2 regions of the Sporosarcina newyorkensis genome follow, and region 1 is predicted to be linked to the other one. Evidence: predicted binding sites of a transcription regulator. Region 1 holds the regulator's gene; the other holds the start of a gene.
The links. Region 1 encodes NrdR, which represses ribonucleotide reductase genes. Its sites were predicted from a motif close to AACACNATATATNGTGTT; they were not measured.

Region 1 (10,271 bases):
GTTATGACATTGGAATTGCCGTTCAAGGCGTAAAACTGCAAGATGTAGAACTGCCAAATGCTGAAGTACGTGCTGCATTTACGGCCGTGACTGATGCAAGGGAAACGAAGAATACGAAAATTAACGAAGCAAAGAAATATGAAAACCAGAAAACAAAAGAAGCGATCGGTGAACGTGACGCGATCAAATCCGAAGCACAAGGTAAGAAGACCGCACGTATTGAACAAGCACGAGGGGATGTAGCGGTATTCAGTGATCTATATACCGAGTATGCGAAAAGCAAAGCAATTACGCGAGAGCGTCTGATCCTCGAAACGCTTGAACAAGTCTTACCTAAAGCAAATCTTTATATCATGAACGATAGCGGAGAAACAATGAAGTATTTGCCTATTCAACAGTTGCCGCAAGCCCCGCCTGTAGAGACTAAAGAGTCGGAGCAGCAAGCTGAGAAAGGAGAGAAAGCATCATGAGTAACGAGCAAAATCCTTTCAAAAAAATAGAAGAAGCGATGAAGAAAATGAGTGAAAATGAGAAAAATAAAACCGATCAGAAAAGACCGGCAACTGATCCTAAAGTAAAAGTTATCAAACCGAAAAAAACAGTCAATATCAAACGTTATACGAAATTAATCGTAATGCTGACCGCCGCATTTGCTGTGCTGGTCATCCTGCTTTCCAATTTGTTCATCGTCAAAGAGAATGAATACCGGGTCGTTCGTCAGTTCGGTGAAATTACCAGGATCGTCAAAGACCCGGGTATTAATATGAAAATACCATTTATTCAAAGTGTCTCGACTTTGCCTAAAAACCAAATGACGTATAACGTGCAGGAAGCAGAAATCACTACTAAGGATAAAAAGCGGATCATCATCGACAACTATGCAGTCTGGCACATCACAGATCCTGCAAAGATGATTTCAAACGCCCGGAACATCGTTAACGCGGAAGCACGGATGGAGGAATTCATTTATTCAGTAGTCCGAAATGAAATGGGGCGCCTGGATTACGTGGATGTCGTCAATGACGAAAACTCAGGACGCGGAAGTTTAAACGACCGCGTTACAGAGAAGGTCAATGACTTCCTAGCTGAAGGAAACTTTGGAATCGAAGTCGTCGATGTCCGAATGAAACGCATCGACTTACCTGAAGAGAACGAGCAATCCATATACACACGCATGATTTCAGAACGTCAATCGACCGCACAATCCTATTTGTCGGAAGGGGACGCGGAAAAACGTAAAATCGAAGCAGAAACGGATCGAGAAGTACAGGAAATGTTGGCGAAAGCAAAAAAAGAAGCAGCCATTGTGACAGCACAAGGGGAAGCAGAAGCTGCAAAAATCTATAACCAAGCTTTCTCGAAAGATCCTGAATTCTACAAGCTTTATCGAACGCTTCAATCTTATTCGAAAGTCGTGAATGACGAAACGGTAATCATCCTTCCATCCGATTCACCATATGCGAAGCTATTAACTGGATATTTACAATAATAATAAGTGCGTCATTTTCATTTACAGTTGCTGAATGGTAAACTAAATGAAAATGACGTGTTTTTAATTCAAAAGCGGAAAGCGCCGTCTAGCCTCGACAGGCACTGGAAGCTTTAAAATAAAGGCGCTTTTTGCCTTTATCTTTAAGACTGAAGTGTCCCGAGAGGCTGGCGCTTGCAGCTGGATGATTAATTGTGAAGATACTTAAAGGAGTGGGATAGATTTTGACGAAAAAGAAAATAGTCTTACTGGACGGCAACAGCTTGGCGTATCGAGCTTTTTTTGCTTTACCCTTACTGACGAATGATAAAGGGATCCACACGAATGCTGTATATGGCTTCACGATGATGCTCGAAACGATTCTGGACAATGAAAAGCCGACACATGTCTTGGTGGCCTGGGATGCGGGTAAAACAACGTTCCGGCACAGCACTTTTACAGAATATAAAGGAGGCCGACAAAAGACGCCGCCCGAGCTTTCCGAACAATTTCCCTATATCCGTAAATTGATTGAGGCATTTGGCATCGAGCAATATGAACTCGATCTTTATGAGGCGGATGACATCATTGGTACATTGAGCAGGGAGTGTAGTGAAGCGAAAGCAGAAGTGGTCATCATTTCTGGAGACAAGGACTTGACCCAACTGGCAAACGAACAGACAACGGTGTGTATTACGAGAAAAGGGATTACGGATCTTGAAAAATACACTCCTCAGCATATTGAAGAAAAATACGGCATTGAGCCATTGCAGATCATCGATATGAAAGGCTTGATGGGCGATGCGTCCGACAATATTCCAGGTGTTCCGGGAATTGGGGAGAAAACTGCGCTAAAGCTTTTAAAAGAGTATGGTTCAGTAGAGAATGTTTACCAATCAATCGATCAAATTACCGCCAAAAAAATGAAAGAAAACTTAGTGACGAATAAAGAGCAGGCGTTCATGAGTAAAGAATTGGCAACGATCGAAGTGCATGCGCCAATCGAAGTATCTTTAGCAGATCTAGATTTCGCAGGTCGAAATGAAGAGGAAGTCATCCAGCTTTACAAAGAGCTGCAATTTAATTCGCTTCTCGAAAAATTGGATGCGCCAGTTGAAGTGCAGCACCTTGAAGAAATAGAAATTCAAACTGTCGATGAAGTGACTGCCGATATGTTGACGGATACAATGTCTATCCATGTGGAAATCGATGGAGACAATTATTTATCAGCGTCTATTTTAGGGATTGGCCTGTCGAATGAAACCAATACCTATTTCGTTCCGACTAATGTAGCGGCATCTTCGGCTATGCTTAAAGAATGGCTGGAAGACCATGCGACATTGAAATATGCTTCTGATTCCAAGTCAGCCTATGCGGCGATAGCGAGGCTTGGCATGGAGCTGAACGGCACGGACTTTGATCTCATGCTGGCAGCATATATCGTTAATCCTTCTTTTTCGACAGGAGAAGTAGCAGAGATTGCGCGTTCATTCGGATACCACGGAGTTAAAAGCGATGAAGCGGTTTTTGGCAAAGGTGCAAAAAGATCACTTCCTGATGCAGAACAACTTGCAGAGCATGTCGCAAGAAAAGCGCATGCTGTGTGGGAGCTGTACCCAGTCGTATCCAAGCAGTTGGAAGAAAATGAGCAACAAGAATTATTTCATGAGCTTGAACTGCCATTAGCGAAAATTCTAGGTAAGATGGAAGTGACTGGAGTTAAGACCGATTTGGACGTACTCCAAACAATTGGTCAACAATTGTCCGAACGCCTAGCATTGATTGAGAAGGACATCTATGAAATGGCGGGAGAGAAATTCAATATTAATTCGCCAAAGCAACTCGGTGTAATTCTTTTTGAGAAAATTGGCCTGACACCGATTAAGAAGACGAAAACAGGCTACTCGACAGCAGCCGATGTTTTGGAGAAGCTAGAGAATGAGCATGAAATCATTCAGCATATCCTACTGTATCGTCAGCTTGGTAAGTTGAATTCGACTTATATTGATGGACTTTCAAAAGAGATTCACGAAGATGGAAAAATTCATACGCGCTTCCAGCAAGCCCTGACGCAGACAGGTCGCTTAAGCTCAATCAATCCGAACTTGCAAAATATCCCGATTCGTTTGGAAGAAGGCCGCAAAATACGGGCAGCATTTATTCCTTCCGAACCTGAATGGATTATGTTTGCTGCAGACTATTCACAAATTGAGTTACGTGTATTAGCTCATATCTCGCAGGATGAGAAATTGATCGAGGCCTTCAAGCAAGGCGCGGATATTCATACGAAAACTGCGATGGATGTATTCGGCGTAAGTGAAGAGGATGTCGACAGCAATATGCGCCGTGCAGCCAAAGCTGTCAATTTCGGAATTGTCTACGGCATAAGCGATTATGGATTGTCGCAAAGCTTGAATATTACGCGTAAAGAGGCAGGGGAATTTATCGATACGTATTTGGCTAGTTTCCCGGGTGTAAAACAATATATGGATGACAGTATTGCCGATGCCAAGCAAAAGGGATATGTGACGACTTTGCTTAATAGACGCCGATACTTGCCGGATATTACGAGCTCTAACTTTAATTTGCGCAGCTTTGCAGAACGGACTGCAATGAATACACCGATTCAAGGGACTGCGGCGGATATCATTAAAAAAGCGATGATTGATATGGACGCACGACTTGAAAAAGAACAATTGCAAACACGTATGCTGCTGCAAGTACATGATGAATTGATTTTTGAAGCCCCTGTGGAAGAATTAGAAAGACTAAAAGAAATCGTACCGGAAGTCATGGAACAAACACTTCAGCTTGATGTTCCATTAAAAGTCGATTGGAATCATGGCAAGTCCTGGTACGAAACGAAGTGAGAGGATATACATGCCGGAACTACCCGAAGTAGAAGGAGTGGTGCGAGATCTCGCGCCGCTTGTTGAAGGACGGACGATCAAAGGGCTTTCCGTGTCCGATACGGTCGTAACTTCAAAATTAGCTGGTAAAGAAACGATTATTAAAGGAAAAACTGTAGAGGACTTTCTTCAAGATATGGAACTTATGCACATTCAGAAGATCGTCCGGCGCAGTAAATATATTTATTTTCATCTGAAGAAGCAAGAGCAGTCGTATCTACTCGTCAGCCATTTAGGGATGACGGGTGCTTGGTTTGTCGTCGACTCTTTAAATGGAATTGCAGAAGAGAAGTTTCGTAAACATGCTCATATCTTTTTGGAGATGGAAGATGGCGGTTTACTTATTTATTCGGATATCCGCAGATTCGGAGAGATGCGTCTTTTACAATCAGAAGAAGATTTTCCGCCTCTCCTAGATATGGCACCGGAGCCATTTTCAGAGGAAGCGCTAGATCATTTTCTCGAAATGGCGGAATTCACAAAATATAAAAGTAAAGCGATCAAAGAAGTGATCATGGATGGCAAAGTGATCTCAGGCTGTGGCAATATTTATGCAACAGAAGCATTGTTTCATATGAATATTCATCCAGCGCGAGCCGCGGAAAGAATTAGCAGAAAACGCAAAATTCTGCTGTTCAATGAAATTGTCCGCGTGCTGCAAGAGAGCATAGATGCAGGGGGCAGCACGATTTCGGATTATCGTTCTGTCAACGGCAATGCGGGAACAATGCAAAATCGTTTGCATATGTACGGAAAGAAAGTGTGCAGTACGTGCGAAACGCCTACGAAAAGCAAGCAGATTGCCGGAAGGACTTCCGTCTATTGTCCTGCTTGTCAAAAATGAGGAGTGATAGAAGTGATCATTGGACTGACAGGTAGTATCGCCAGCGGTAAAAGCACAGTGGCCAACATGCTGCGTGAAAAAGGTTACCCTATTGTCGACGCAGACGTCATCGCCCGCCAAGTAGTTGAACCAGGAAGTCCTCTTTTGAATGAAATTCAACATGCATTTGGCAGTGATGTTATTCAAAAAGACGGATCACTCAATCGCGAAGAACTAGGTGCACTAATTTTTCATGATGAAAATAAACGCGTCCAGTTAAACGAACTCATGCACCCGGCAATTAGAGGGGAAATGGTAAGCCAGAAGGAACAATATCTGCAGCAAGGCTATCAAACTGTCATTATGGACATCCCATTGCTTTTTGAAAGCAAATTGCATTCCTATGTAGAAAAGATTCTAGTCGTCTCTGTCACTAAAGAACTGCAAAAACAGCGTCTAATCGCACGTAATGAATTGTCAGAACAAGAGGCAGATGCACGAATTGCCTCCCAGCTCGACATGGATATCAAAGAATCAGGTGCCGACGCAGTCATCCATAATAATGGCACGATAGAAGAAACTGAAAAACAGTTAGAAAAAATACTAGCTGACTGGCAAGCGACGCCATTATAAGGAGTACCCGACGGTACCGCATAATATCCGTAGTTAGTTCATGTTTGCAAGTAGTATTTCTTTCGTATATTTAGAAAATTTATTTTTTAAAATAAACATCTAATAGTGTTGGCTAAATCGTAATATATGTTATACTAATTAACGATAAAAGATAATAAGTATAACATACATGCAGGAGGATCCCTTTCATGACTACTACAATTGCAATTAACGGACTCGGCCGTATTGGACGGATGGTATTCCGTCAAATCATCAAGGAAGAAGATGTTAATTTAGTTGCCGTAAACGCGACATATCCAGCAGAAACGATTGCTCACCTATTAAAATATGATTCCACTCACGGTGTGTTTGACGGTGACATTCAAACTGAAGAAAATGCCATCATTGTAGACGGCAAACGTGTACAACTCATATCTGAACGCGACCCATCAAAGCTGCCGTGGAAAGAACTCGGTGTTGACATCGTGATCGAATCAACAGGTGTATTTAATTCACGTGAAAAAGCAGCACTTCACTTAGGATCCGGAGCAAAGAAAGTAATCTTGACGGCTCCTGGTAAAAATGAAGATGTCACAGTAGTACTTGGTGTTAATGATGATAAACTGGACGTTGAAAAACACAGCGTTATTTCGAATGCCAGCTGTACGACCAACTGTTTGGCGCCAGTAGCAAAAGTATTGAACGATGAGTTTGGTATTGTGAATGGCTTAATGACAACGGTACATGCTTACACGAATGACCAGAAAAACTTGGATAATCCACATAAAGATTTACGTCGTGCTCGTTCTTGCGGCGAGTCAATTATCCCAACTTCAACTGGAGCAGCGAAAGCATTATCTTTAGTCCTCCCTGAACTTGAAGGGAAAATTCATGGCTTGGCATTACGTATTCCAACACCAAACGTATCACTTGTAGACTTAGTTGTAGACGTAGAAAAAGATGTGACTGTTGAGAAAGTGAATAATGCATTTCTAAAAGCAGCAAATGGGCCATTGAAAGGTATCATGCGTTTCACGACGGAACCGCTTGTTTCTATCGACTTCAACACGACAACAGAATCTGCAACGATTGACGGTCTTTCCACGATGGTAATGGGGGATCGTAAGATAAAAGTACTTGCTTGGTATGACAATGAGTGGGGCTATTCAGCACGCGTAGTCCAATTAACTAAAAAAGTAGCAGCTGCTTTGAACAATAAAGTAATTTTATAATGGCAGAGCGAACACTTCACCATAATCGGTGAAGTGTTTTTCATTACCCTTCTGTTGTTGTACCGGCAGTTTCTGTTATAATGAAAGGTACCAATTAAAAATGCGGAGGAACCGACTATGTTATGTCCAGCTTGCCATTACAATGGAACACGCGTTATCGATTCGCGTCCGGCAGAAGAAAATCGCTCAATTCGTAGAAGACGTGAATGCGAAAAATGTAGTTATCGTTTCACGACTTTTGAAAAAGTAGAACATACCCCGCTCATTGTCGTCAAAAAAGACGCAACGCGCGAGGAGTTCAGCAGTGAAAAATTGCTTAGAGGTTTAATTCGTGCCTGTGAAAAGCGAGCCGTCCCTATAGAAAAATTGAAAGGTATTGTTATCTCGATTGAAAAAGAGCTGCGAAGTGCAGGGATCGTAGAAATAGACTCCGATCAAGTAGGTGAAATGGTGATGGAACGGTTGATTGACGTAGACGAAGTTGCATACGTCCGCTTTGCTTCTGTTTATCGGCAATACAAAGATATCACCGTGTTCATAGATGAATTACAGCATTTACAAAGCAGGAAAGACCAACAAGAGTAAATTGTTTAACCAGAGGAGGAGGAGATTGTCATAATGCTTTATACAGAACTACAGCCTGTCGATTCCTTCCAAGTAAAACTAGCGCATCCTTTTTCCTTTTATGACCGGCAGATGATCACTTTGTTTTATCAGCCACTCATCGGTTCAGAGGCTGTCAGTTTGTTTTTGACACTTTGGACGGATGCTGAAAATATGGAGGCCCAAGAGCATACTCATTACTATTTAATGAATATCTTATCATTCCCACTTCAAAGAATTTTTGAAGCGAGAATTTCATTAGAGGCGATTGGATTGCTTCGGACTTATAAAAAAACAGATGAGATGGAGAACCGCTCTTTTCTATACGAGTTACTGCCGCCGCTAGACGCGCCTTCTTTCTTTCACGATCCGTTATTATCCACTTTTTTATTCAGTAAAATAGGTGAACAGCCATATCGCCAACTACGCAGCCGGTTTCTTCAAGAATCAATCAATGAAGAAATGTATCAAGACATTTCCCGTACTTTTTTAGACGTATTTCAGCCTGCAAGAGGGGATCAGGCTATGGAGTTAACATATGGCTTGGAGTTTCAAGGGAAAACAGTTGCCCCTGGAATCCCTTTTTATATGTCAGATTTCAACTTCGAGTTATTTTATAGCGGACTGTCTGAACAAATGATTCCGAAGTCTTCACTTCGCAGTATTTCCCAGGAAATGATAGCAAAACTTTCTTTTTTATATACATTGACGCCTTTGGATATGCAAAAAGTTGTGATGATTGCAATGGACGAAAACCATCAAGTTACAGAGGAGCGGGCGCGAAAAGCCGCCGCTGAATTTTATAAGATGAACCGCTCGAAAGTGCCGCCTCGTTTAAAGAAAGCATTCGCTTTACCGGTAAATGATGAGCCAATGCCAGAAGACTTGAGTCGGGAAGAAGAGTTGGTTTATTATTTAGAAAATATTTCTACAATTGATATGCTAAGGCAGATTACTGACAAAGAACCATTATCAGTCGATATTAATTTAGCAGAAGAACTTATTCTGACTCACGAGTTTCCAATTGGTGTTGTAAATGCGTTGTTCCAATACATCATGTTGCGTAACGATATGAAAATTACGAAAGGCTTTGCAGAACGCATTGCCTCTCATTGGGCAAGTAAAAAAGTAGAGGATGTCAAGACAGCGCTTGAGCTTGCACGAAAAGAACATGATAAATATATGAAGTGGCTAAAAGAAGGAAAACAGCCGAATACAGGTACACGAAAACCAATTCGAGAAGAGAAAGTGCCTGAATGGTTTGCCAAACGTACCAATAAATCGAAAAAAGCAGAAACGCCTTCTGATTTTAACGTAGAGGAAGAACGACGGAAATTAATGAAGGAACTGGGGATTCAAGAAACAGAGGTGAAATAATTGGAACGAATCGGAGATGCTATGAAGCGGGTGGTCAATGCTCCTTCATTGGCTGCAAAATACGAGGAACTTCGGCAAGAAGTGCTAGAAGACATTGCTGTCCAGCAATTCATCAGTGAACATTCAGACGAAATCAATACAGAAGTAGTGAATCGCAGTTTAGGGAAACTGTATGAGTTCTCAACCGCCTCGCATGCTTGTGAACGCTGTCCAAACCTAGAAGGCTGCGTCAATGTCATGAAAGGATTCGAACCCAAACTGGTAATCGCACAGCGTCTCATCGACCTGGACTACGTCGTCTGTCCGACCAAGCAACTTGACGATGAACGTCGAAATGTATCGAAAATGGTCAATAGCATGTATATGCCAAAAGATGTGATGGAAGCTCGACTGTCAAATGTCGATTTTAAAACTGAAGACAGCCGTGTCCAAATCATGCGGGCTGCGAAGAATTTTTTGAACACCATTGACTCCACAGGTGAGATTCCTGAACGCGGTTTGTATTTGTATGGAGATTATGGAGTTGGGAAGTCCTTCATATTAGGCGCTTTGGCGAATGAACTGGCAACACGTAAAATTCAAACAGTTGTTGTATACGTCCCAGAGTTTTTACGTGAAATGAAGCAATCTATCCAAAACCAGACATTGGATGAAAAAGTGGAATTCGTCAAAAAAGCTCCGATATTAATGTTGGATGATATCGGTGCTGAAACGATGTCAAGCTGGACCAGAGATGAAGTGCTCGGTACCATCTTGCAATATCGAATGGCCGAAAAATTGCCTGTCTTCTTCACATCCAATTTCGATTACGATGTGCTCGAACATCATTTGACCACATCTCAGCGCGGTGAAAAGGAACCGATGAAAGCAGGCCGGCTCATGGAAAGAATTCGCATGGTCAGCACTCCGCTCAAACTGGGCGGTAAAAACTGGCGGGATTGATGTTATATAATGTTTTTTATTAAGGCTTAAAGCGTCCCGTCTGCAGCATAAATCTCGTGTCGCCGCTAAACTTTACTTATGCCATTTCATCGGATTTTGGTTATGAAATTAAGGAAATAAGAAAATAAACTTGCAATTCCGCTCAGACTTTTTTATACTATTACTCAGTTCAATATAAATAATTTGTCAAAATGCATCGAAGAGGACAACAGTTACTTTTTCACCTTTCAGAGAGCAGGGGCATGGCTGAAACCCTTGCAGGCAGGAAAAATAATTTACCACCTCCAAGCAGCATCAGTGAATAT
Region 2 (10,271 bases), 460 kb from region 1:
TGCGTTTTGAAGCTGGACTTCCATTGTATGGTCAAGAACTGTCGGCTGATATTTCACCTCTGGAAGCCGGACTTGGTTTCGTAGTGAAATTAAACAAAGAGGTTGATTTCATTGGAAAAGATGCATTAAAGATGCAGAAAGAGCACGGCTTGCTTAGGAAGCTTGTGGGACTTGAAATGATTGATAAAGGAATTCCGCGCACAGGTTATAAAGTTTTTTCGGACGGTCTGGAAATCGGTCAGGTGACGACGGGTACTCAATCTCCTACATTAAAGAAAAATATCGGATTTGCATTGCTGGCTATCGATTATACAGAACTTGGAACTGAGGTAGAAGTCGAAGTCCGTGCAAAGCGGTTGAAAGCTAAAGTGGTTGAAACACCTTTCTATAAAAGATCATAAGGGAAAAGGGGCAGAAATATTATGAAGCATCGTTATCTTCCAATGACGGAGCAAGACCAGAAAGATATGCTGAACGTGATCGGAGTCTCTTCAATCGAAGAATTGTTTTCAGCTATTCCTGAAAAAGTCCGATTTACTGGGGAGTATAATATAAAACAAGCCAAATCTGAAACTTCATTGTTAAAAGAACTTAGCCGCTTGGCTGCTAAAAACGTGAATGCACAGGACTATGCTTCTTTCCTGGGGGCGGGTGTCTACGATCACTATAAGCCGATCATTGTCGATCATGTCATTTCGCGTTCAGAGTTTTATACGGCTTATACACCTTACCAGCCGGAGATTTCGCAAGGGGAATTGCAGGCGATCTTTGAATTTCAAACAATGATTTGCGAATTGACGGGTATGGACATTGCGAACTCTTCCATGTATGACGGCGGAACTTCATTGGCTGAAGGGGGAACTCTGGCGGCTGGGTATACACGCAGGAAAAAACTACTCGTTTCTTCCACTGTTCATCCGGAATCTCAAGCTGTCGTCCAATCGTATGCTAACGGGCAATCTATTGAAACTGTGACCATCCCAAATACAGACGGCGTGACAGACATTGAGAAACTTACGGAATTGATTGACGATCAAACGGCTGCTGTGCTCGTTCAATACCCGAATTTTTATGGGCAAGTGGAAGATCTTCAGAAAATGAGTGAAATCGCGCATGCGAACGGTGCTTTGTTCGTTGTATCTGCGAATCCGCTTGCACTCGGAGTTTTAACGCCTCCAGGAGCTCTTGGTGCGGATATTACTGTAGGTGATGCTCAGCCGTTTGGGATTGCAGAATCATTTGGCGGCCCGCATTGCGGCTATTTTGCAGTATCGAAGAAGTTGATGCGTAAAGTGCCGGGCAGATTAGTCGGAGAAACGACGGACGATCAAGGACGCAGAGGCTACGTATTGACTTTACAAGCACGTGAGCAGCATATCCGTCGCGATAAAGCGACTTCTAATATTTGTTCGAATCAGGCGCTAACAGCACTTGCAGCATCCGTTGCAATGACGGCACTTGGCAAAAAAGGAATTAAAGAAATTGCTTATCAAAATATCGCTAAAACAGCTTATGCCCGTCAGGCGTTTGAACAGGCCGGCTTTAAAGTGAAATTTGGTCCAGCACACTTCAATGAAATCGTCATTGATTGCAAAGCACCTATTAAGGAAGTTAATAAGCATTTGCTCGGATCGGGCATCATTGGCGGGTATGATCTCGGTTTGGTCGATGAAAAATTGGCCAATCATGCGTTAATTGCCGTAACAGAACAACGTACAAAAGAAGAAATCGATGCACTCGTGCAAGAACTGGAGGCTATCCATGCATAACGAAAATCAACCACTCATTTTTGAAATGTCAAAAGCTGGACGTGTCGGTTACAGTTTACCCGAATTGGATGTACCTGAAGTAGATGTAGCGTCTATTTTGCCACAGCCACTCATTCGTCAAGTAGACGTTGAACTTCCGGAGGTAGCGGAACTGGACATCATGCGCCATTACACAGCGCTATCCAGACGGAACCACGGAGTAGATTCAGGATTTTATCCGCTCGGTTCTTGTACAATGAAGTACAACCCGAAGATCAATGAAGCCGTCGCACGTTTCCCTGGTTTTGCACGTGTTCATCCACTGCAAGATGAATCAACGGTACAAGGTGCTTTGGAAGTAGCGTATGATCTGCAGGAACATCTGGCTGAAATTACCGGTATGCCGGCGGTCACATTACAGCCTGCAGCCGGGGCGCACGGTGAATGGACGGCATTGATGATGATCCGTGCTTTCCATGAAGCAAACGGCGATACGGAGCGGACAAAAGTGCTTGTGCCTGACTCAGCTCACGGTACGAATCCTGCTTCTGCCACAGTGGCTGGTTTTGATACGGTGACAGTGAAGTCGAATGACAACGGACTGGTGGACCTGGAAGATTTAAGGTCTAAAGTAGGCAGCGATACGGCCGCGTTGATGTTGACGAATCCGAATACGCTTGGTCTGTTTGAGGAAGATATTCTAGAAATGGCGGAAATCGTTCACGGAGTGGGCGGCAAACTGTATTACGACGGAGCGAACTTGAACGCCGTTATGTCAAAAGCACGGCCTGGCGATATGGGCTTTGATGCGGTTCATTTGAACTTGCATAAAACATTTACGGGTCCACACGGCGGCGGTGGCCCAGGTTCTGGTCCAGTTGGCGTAACGGAGGAATTGGCCGCGTTCATGCCGAAACCGATTATTGCGAAGAAAGAAGATCGTTATGTTCTTGATTATGATGTACCACAGTCAATCGGCCGCGTGAAACCATACTACGGTAACTTCGGTATTTATTTACGCGCTTACACATATATCCGTACGATGGGTCCGGATGGCTTGAAAGCCGTGACGGAATACGCTGTGTTGAATGCCAACTATATGATGCGTCGTCTGGAGCCTTATTTCGATTTGCCGTATACACAACATTGTAAACACGAATTTGTGTTGTCTGGTCGTCGTCAAAAGAAATTAGGCGTGCGCACGCTCGATATGGCGAAACGCCTCCTGGATTTCGGTTACCATCCGCCAACGATTTATTTCCCGTTGAACGTTGAAGAGGGTATGATGATCGAGCCGACGGAAACAGAGTCTAAGGAGACACTGGATGCGTTTATTGAGGCAATGATTCAAATTGCGAAAGAGGTAGAAGAGAACCCTAAAATCGTCCAGGAAGCACCGCATACGACAGTAATTGGCCGCTTGGATGAAACAAAGGCAGCTCGCAAGCCGGTATTGCGTTACACGAAGGAAGCTTAACCAATAAGAAAAGGAGAGACGGAATGACTCGTCTCTCCTTTTTTACGCGAACATTAGAATCCGATAGAAGAATCGGTATCCCAATCATTTCGAGTGGCTTGCCTATGTTGTTTTTGTAGTTGCCGGATGCGTTCATCGTAAATAATAATGCCTTCGTAATGGTAGGTTAGGGCAATCGACATATACAATTCATTTAATTGAGAAATCGATAAGCCTTTTGTTTTTTTAGCGATTTCATTCGTTGCGTTGTCATTTAATAGTTTCTTACGATCAAGTTTTTCGATATATTGTTTGCGTACATCTTCAATAGGAGAGACGATTTCATACGTACTATCGAAGCGTCCTGCCCGATTGATTAAAGCAGGGTCAATCCGTTCGGGATAGTTCGTCGTGCCAATGATGAATAAGCCGTCTCTGACGTGCACACCGTCTAATATATTCAAAAAAGTACTTCGCATATGTTCAGGCATGGAGTCAATATCCTCAATAACGAGAATTGCAGGCGCCAGCCGTTCCACTGTAGAAAACACTTCCTGTACGGAATGACTGCCTGTGAATTCCGTGATTTGCCAATAAACAACAGGTGCGTCGGTCGTTCCGGTAATCGAGCGAACAAGTGTCGTTTTGCCGTTACCCGGAGAGCCATAGAGCAAAATCCCCCGTTTATACGGCAATCCGTATTCTTTGAAAAATGCACCGTCGTCATGGAAAAATTCATCGATTGAGCGGTAAAGCTCGTTTTTTAAATGCTCATCCAATAATACGTCGCTTCGTTCAATTTGTTCTCCTAAGCCGTAAGTTTTCTTTTCGATTCCTTCTTCCGTGTCGACTAAATACGTGATATTCGTCTTCATCGACTCGCGTTGCAGATTATTCAATTCTTCAATAAAGTTCTTCACATGCTCTGCCGACGGAGCAAAGACCGTATGTTCCGACCATGTAGAACCAGTGGCGACATAGTAGCTAATATTAGCTATTGCTATTTGATGGTCAGGAAAAAAGATCAACTGATTGTCAATTGTTTCAGCGCTTTGCAAGGCAAAACCACTTGTAGATCCATCTTGCTGAATCTTTTCTGTGGGCAGTGTCTCATAAATGTGGCAAAGTGATTGATAGGGCAATTTTTTACGATGAATCAGTTCAGGGAGCATCGTCTCTGTATACGAAGCGAATTCATCTACTTGAACAATCCGCCAACCCGCAGCGGAGTGCTTGTTAAGTTTGTTTATAATGGCCTGGATGATGACGCTGTAATTTTGGTAATGAGGCAATTTTTCATAGTGGTCCGAGCTGAGAGAGATTAAAAATTCCTGTTTCATGGATTGTGTAATTCTCCTTTAGAAATAGTAAATCCTCCCGATTAAGGAGGATCTAGTATTATTATTTTGTTTTGATCTTGCCTGTCCATTGCTTGAACCCGCCACGTAGTTGATAGATTTCCGTACAACCTTTTTTCTTAAGGAATAAAGCTGCGCGGCCTGTACGGCTTGTGTTTTGGTCGTAAAGATAAATCGGCTTATCAGGACGTATTTCTCTATAGCGCTGGGTGAACTGAGTGAATGGAATATTTCGTGCACCTAAAATATGTCCAGCGTCGAAATCTTTTGGTTCACGGATGTCAATCAATTGTGCTTTTCGGTATCCTTGAATGAATTCTTCCTGTGTTAAAGTGGTAAGAGCTTTTCCCACCCGAACGTATGTAATAACGAAATAAAGAATGATCGCGAGCACAACGGCTCCTAAAATATAATACGTCAAAAAACTTCCCCCTTTTATCAATATCTCTAGTATAAAGATTTTCTAGCATCAGTTCAATCGGAATGATAAAATGTAATGCGTTATTGTTTTTTTCGTTCACGATTTCATATAGCATAAATGCAGTACGATAGACGAAGGAGAATGAATATGACAAAAGCAGTTTGGCATTATGTGGATTCGGGTAAGTGTACACCTTCTTTCAATATGGCGCTGGATGAAGCGCTTCTTGACTTACATAGCCGTGGGGAAATCGGACCGGTTCTGCGTTTTTATGAATGGTCTCCCGCAACATTATCCATCGGTTATTTTCAGCGTATAGAAAAAGATATCGATATGGAAAAGGTAAAAGAACTGGAGTTGGGCTTTGTCCGCAGACCGACGGGTGGCAGAGGCGTTCTGCATGAGCATGAATTGACTTACAGTGTGATTGTCAGTGAGCACTATAAAGGAATGCCGGAATCCGTCACAGAAGCATATCGTGTGATCTCAGGCGGTCTGCTCCAAGGCTTCCGCAACTTAGGTTTGCAGGCGGAGTTCTCCATTCCGGATAAAGACGTGACGGACCAATTAAGGAACCCTAAGAGTGGGGTTTGCTTCGATGCGCCAAGTTGGTATGAATTAGTGGTGGAAGGAAAAAAAGTCGCGGGCAGTGCGCAGACACGTCAAAAAGGAGTGATTCTCCAACACGGTGCCATACTGATGAGTCTAGATGTAGACAAGCTGACGTCTATTTTTAAATATTCATCTCCGGAGTTGAAGGAACGTGTGCGCAGAACATTGCCAGACCGGGCAATTGCAATTGATCGGCTGACAGATCGAGACATCACAGTCGATGAATGCAAAGTGGCCTTTTCGCTAGGCTTTGAAAAGGCATTGGATATTTCATTGGAGCCACTCGAATTAACGGAAGAACAAATGGCATTGGTGCGTCAAATCGAGAATGAAAAATATGCCAATGATGACTGGAATTACAAAAAGTAAAGTTAGTTCTTTTGCTTTATTTTTTTAAAGGAAGGTTGTTGTATCAATCTTTTTAAACTCGAATACAAAATTTGTGGATTGACAAAGTTTCAAGATATAGTAGATTAGGGAATAGAGAGAACACAACATGTTGTGTTCTATGAAGTCGAAGGAGGATGTTATATGGTTACGGTTTCGAAACAAGGCGAGCCATTTCTGGACAAAAAGCAGTTAAATGAGGACATTTCACAATTTCATCAAGTGCACCCGATCACTGAGGATATGAAACTGACGCATAGCGGGGTGTCGCGTCTCGTGATGATCGATCGCTATTCATTTAAAGACACTGAAAAAAAGACGTTGAAGGTAGGAGACTTTGTTGTCTTGACAGTTAGGGAAGATCCGAAATTCCCTGCACGCGGATTGGGATATATTACAAAGTTGGACAAGGCAGAAGGGAAGGCGGAAATTTGGATCGAAGAAGAATACCGCTCTTCCATTGACGATCCTGAGGAACAACACAAAGGAATCATCTCGCGGCCGTTAGATGTGCTAGAGAAACCTCTTGAAGTGTATTACGAACAAATCGCAAAACGGAATGCGACAGGCTTAGCTACTGTAGAGAAAACAGCGGACAGAAGAACGCAATCGTATGAGATGTTCTACGAGCAGTTGAAATCATTAAATTTTGTTCCAGCTGGACGAGTTCTGTACGGAGCAGGTTCGGAAACGGATGTTACATTCTTCAATTGTTACGTCATGCCTTTCGTTCCGGATTCTCGTGAAGGAATTTCAGATCACCGCAAGCAAGTGATGGAAATCATGAGTCGTGGCGGCGGTGTAGGGACGAATGGTTCGACATTGCGACCGCGAAACACACTGGCACGCGGAGTGAACGGAAGATCTTCTGGTTCTGTTTCGTGGCTGGACGATATTGCGAAATTGACACATCTAGTTGAGCAGGGTGGATCAAGACGTGGAGCACAAATGATTATGTTAGCTAACTGGCACCCTGACATTTGTGAATTTATCATCTCCAAGATGCAGAATCCGCGAATTTTGCGTTATTTGATCGAAAACACGGAAGACGAGTTAATTCAGAAACTCGCGAATGAAAAATTGAATTTCAAACCATTGACACCGCAAGAAGAAGCGATGTATCAAGGTATCACGAATTATAAGCAAATTCCTGGCCAAGGCGGCTTCAACGATGCAATCATTCGCGATGCAGAGCTGAAATTGCAGGATGGCGGAACATATACAGTTCATAATCCGGAATTTTTAACAGGTGCGAATATTTCCGTTACATTAACGGATGATTTCATGAAAGCCGTGGAGGAAGACGGCGATTACGATCTTCGTTTCCCGGCAGTTGAAAATTATTCACCTGAAGAAATGGTGCATTACAACGAACAGTGGCATGAAGTCGGTGATGTGCGCGAATGGGAAAGACTTGGTCACGAAGTCCGCGTGTACCGTACGATCAAAGCCCGCGCATTATGGGATCTTATCAATATTTGCGCAACATATTCTGCGGAACCGGGAATTTTCTTTATTGATAATGCGAATGACGAAACGAATGCGAAAGCGTATGGACAGCAAGTTGTAGCGACGAACCCGTGTGGTGAACAACCACTTGCACCATATTCTGTCTGTAATTTGGCAGCTGTCAATCTTGCTGAGATGGCAGATAAAGAAACGAAGACAGTGAACTTCGAGAAATTAAAAGAAACCGTTCGAATCGGTGTGCGCATGCAAGATAACGTCATCGATGCAACCCCATATTTCTTAGAAGAAAATAAAGTACAAGCCCTTGGCGAACGCCGAGTAGGACTGGGCGTCATGGGACTCGCAGATCTTCACATCTATTGCGAAAAAGAATACGGATCGCCTGAAGGCAATCAATTGGTGGATGAAGTATTTGAAGCGATTGCGACTACTGCTTACCGCGAATCAATTGAACTTGCGAAAGAAAAAGGAAGTTTCCCATTCTTGATTGGCAAGACAGATGAAGAAACAAAAGCATTGCGTCAGGCATTTATTGAGACAGGTTATATGAAACGTATGCCTGAAGATATTCGAGAAGCGATTCTAGAGCATGGTATCCGAAACTCCCATTTACTGACAGTTGCTCCGACTGGGTCCACTGGAACAATGGTTGGAGTTTCTACCGGCCTTGAACCATATTTCTCCTTTACGTATTACCGAAGCGGACGTCTCGGTAAATTCATCGAAGTGAAAGCGGAAATCGTAGAAGAGTATTTGCAAAACAATCAAGATGCTGATCCGGAAAATTTACCGAATTGGTTTATTTCATCAATGGAGCTTGCACCTGAAGCGCATGCGGACGTACAATGCATCATCCAGCGCTGGATCGACAGCTCGATATCGAAAACGGTCAACGCGCCGCGTGGCTATACTGTTGAGCAAGTCGAGAGCGTCTATGAAAGATTGTATAAAGGTGGAGCGAAAGGCGGTACAGTATATGTCGACGGCAGCCGTGATTCGCAAGTCTTGACTCTAAAAGCGGAAGAAAATATTCCGGATACAGAAGAGTTAGTAGAAGTCACGGAACAGCCGAAAGTCGTACTCGTCAATACGATTCAAGCATTGCGTTCTACTAACGTCACAATCGGCTCTGAAGTAGGCGATACATGCCCGGTCTGCCGACAAGGTACAGTTGAGGAAATTGGCGGATGCAATACATGTACGAATTGCCAAGCGCAATTGAAGTGCGGGCTGTAAGGAAGATACATCTGGTTAATTTGAGTACAATAAAACACAAAGACCGCTAATTCATAATGGATTAGCGGTCTTTACAATGTTTGTATATACCTAACGTTCAGAAGTGTTGATGTAAGAAGAGATACGACTTATTCAATTGAGTTGGCAATCTCAACCAATGTATCAGCTGTTATTTCAGAAACGCTTTTATCAATTGCAAGCACGTATTGCCAATGATCATGTTCAAAAATCAAAAAATTAAATAACGGATGCTCAATATAAAGGGCTTTTTGTCCATTTTTAAGCGTGTAATCTTTCTGATTGGCATTACTTTTAAAAGTTAATGTATTCTCCAAAGGTCGGATAACAATTTTATAATGGTTTTCTACAATTTCACTATTAATAAACTTGATTTCCAAAGAGTCATTGAGGTTGTATTCGGTGTCTTCGGAAAATCTTCCCAATTGATGAGTGAAAGAAATAGAAGGCTTGATCTTTGGTAATTTTAAAACATGGTTAAAATGACTTTCAAACTTTTTCACTGCTTCATCCGGGGATGTATATCCTATTCGAGTGTATACTTCCTCAAGGGAGGGCGGTATATTGGATGAATTCGCTTTAGCTGTTCCAAAAATCAATACGGAAACTACTGCACCAAATAAAACCAGTAGAACCGAAAAAAACTTTTTCAATTTCATCACCCTAAATTAAATTTGAGTATAGTATGTTCCGCATAATTTCAATCATACTTTCACGGTAAAGCTCCGGTTTGCCTAGAATCAAAAACACCCCAAAAGTCAGGATACTACCCGACCTTTGAGGTGCCATTTAACTTATGACAGAATCGTTACAGGTTTCTGTTCTTCCACTGCTTCTTTTTCAACCGCCACTTCCGAGTTCAACGCACTGACCCCGTATTGTTCCACTTCCAATAACTTCTCGAAAGAAGCAATCGCTACTTCCACTTGCTTATCGTCCGGCTCTTTTGTTGTCAGTAATTGCAACCAAAGTCCAGGATAGCCTAGATAACGAAGAACAGGTACATTTCGTACAGCATTGGTTAGCTGAAGTACTTCAAAAGAAACACCCAACACGACAGGAATCAATAAAATCCGGTTGACGACACGTAGCCAAAGCGGGTCGGTTGGAACTAGGAAATAGATGAACATTCCAACGATGACTGTAAACAATATGAAACTGCTGCCGCATCGATAATGCAGTCTGGATTGCGATTGGACATTTTCAACCGTCATCTCCATATGGTTCTCATAGTTGTTGATCACTTTATGTTCCGCACCATGGTATTGGAAAACACGTTTGATGAGCGGGGTCATAGAGATAAGCCCGATGTATGTCAGCAGAAGGACTAACTTGAAAAAACTTTCCAGCATAATCTGTGCGGTTTTACCAGGCGCTACCGACTGGAATAATTCCGCCAAGAAGACTGGCACGAGCGTAAAGACGAACTTGCTGAATAAAAATGTCAGCACTCCGACTGCGGCTACACCTAAAACCATCACGAGCTTCGATGTTTCTTCTTCTCCTTGCTGTTCATCTTCTTCTCCTGGCATTACATCATAGCGGTCACTCGCAAATGTTAGATG

Region 2: the regulator NrdR is predicted to act here: its motif matches at 6,084-6,101, upstream of B5D59_RS01215 (vitamin B12-dependent ribonucleotide reductase).

The regions. Positions count from the first base shown of each region.
Region 1 covers NZ_FUYJ01000001.1:682,653-692,923, reverse strand. Annotated here, with positions in the region: gene hflK (FtsH protease activity modulator HflK) at 1-470, shown strand, start outside; gene hflC (protease modulator HflC) at 467-1,489, shown strand; gene polA (DNA polymerase I) at 1,714-4,338, shown strand; gene mutM (bifunctional DNA-formamidopyrimidine glycosylase/DNA-(apurinic or apyrimidinic site) lyase) at 4,349-5,221, shown strand; gene coaE (dephospho-CoA kinase) at 5,234-5,833, shown strand; gene B5D59_RS03630 (glyceraldehyde-3-phosphate dehydrogenase) at 6,022-7,044, shown strand; gene nrdR (transcriptional regulator NrdR) at 7,162-7,629, shown strand; gene B5D59_RS03620 (replication initiation and membrane attachment family protein) at 7,663-9,024, shown strand; gene dnaI (primosomal protein DnaI) at 9,025-9,966, shown strand; T-box leader at 10,154-10,271, shown strand, end outside.
Region 2 covers NZ_FUYJ01000001.1:219,722-229,992, forward strand. Annotated here, with positions in the region: gene gcvT (glycine cleavage system aminomethyltransferase GcvT) at 1-401, shown strand, start outside; gene gcvPA (aminomethyl-transferring glycine dehydrogenase subunit GcvPA) at 423-1,769, shown strand; gene gcvPB (aminomethyl-transferring glycine dehydrogenase subunit GcvPB) at 1,762-3,225, shown strand; gene B5D59_RS01200 (ATP-binding protein) at 3,279-4,544, opposite strand; gene B5D59_RS01205 (rhodanese-like domain-containing protein) at 4,606-4,956, opposite strand; gene B5D59_RS01210 (lipoate--protein ligase family protein) at 5,131-5,964, shown strand; gene B5D59_RS01215 (vitamin B12-dependent ribonucleotide reductase) at 6,127-8,688, shown strand; gene B5D59_RS01220 (hypothetical protein) at 8,817-9,365, opposite strand; gene B5D59_RS01225 (DUF1385 domain-containing protein) at 9,501-10,271, opposite strand, start outside.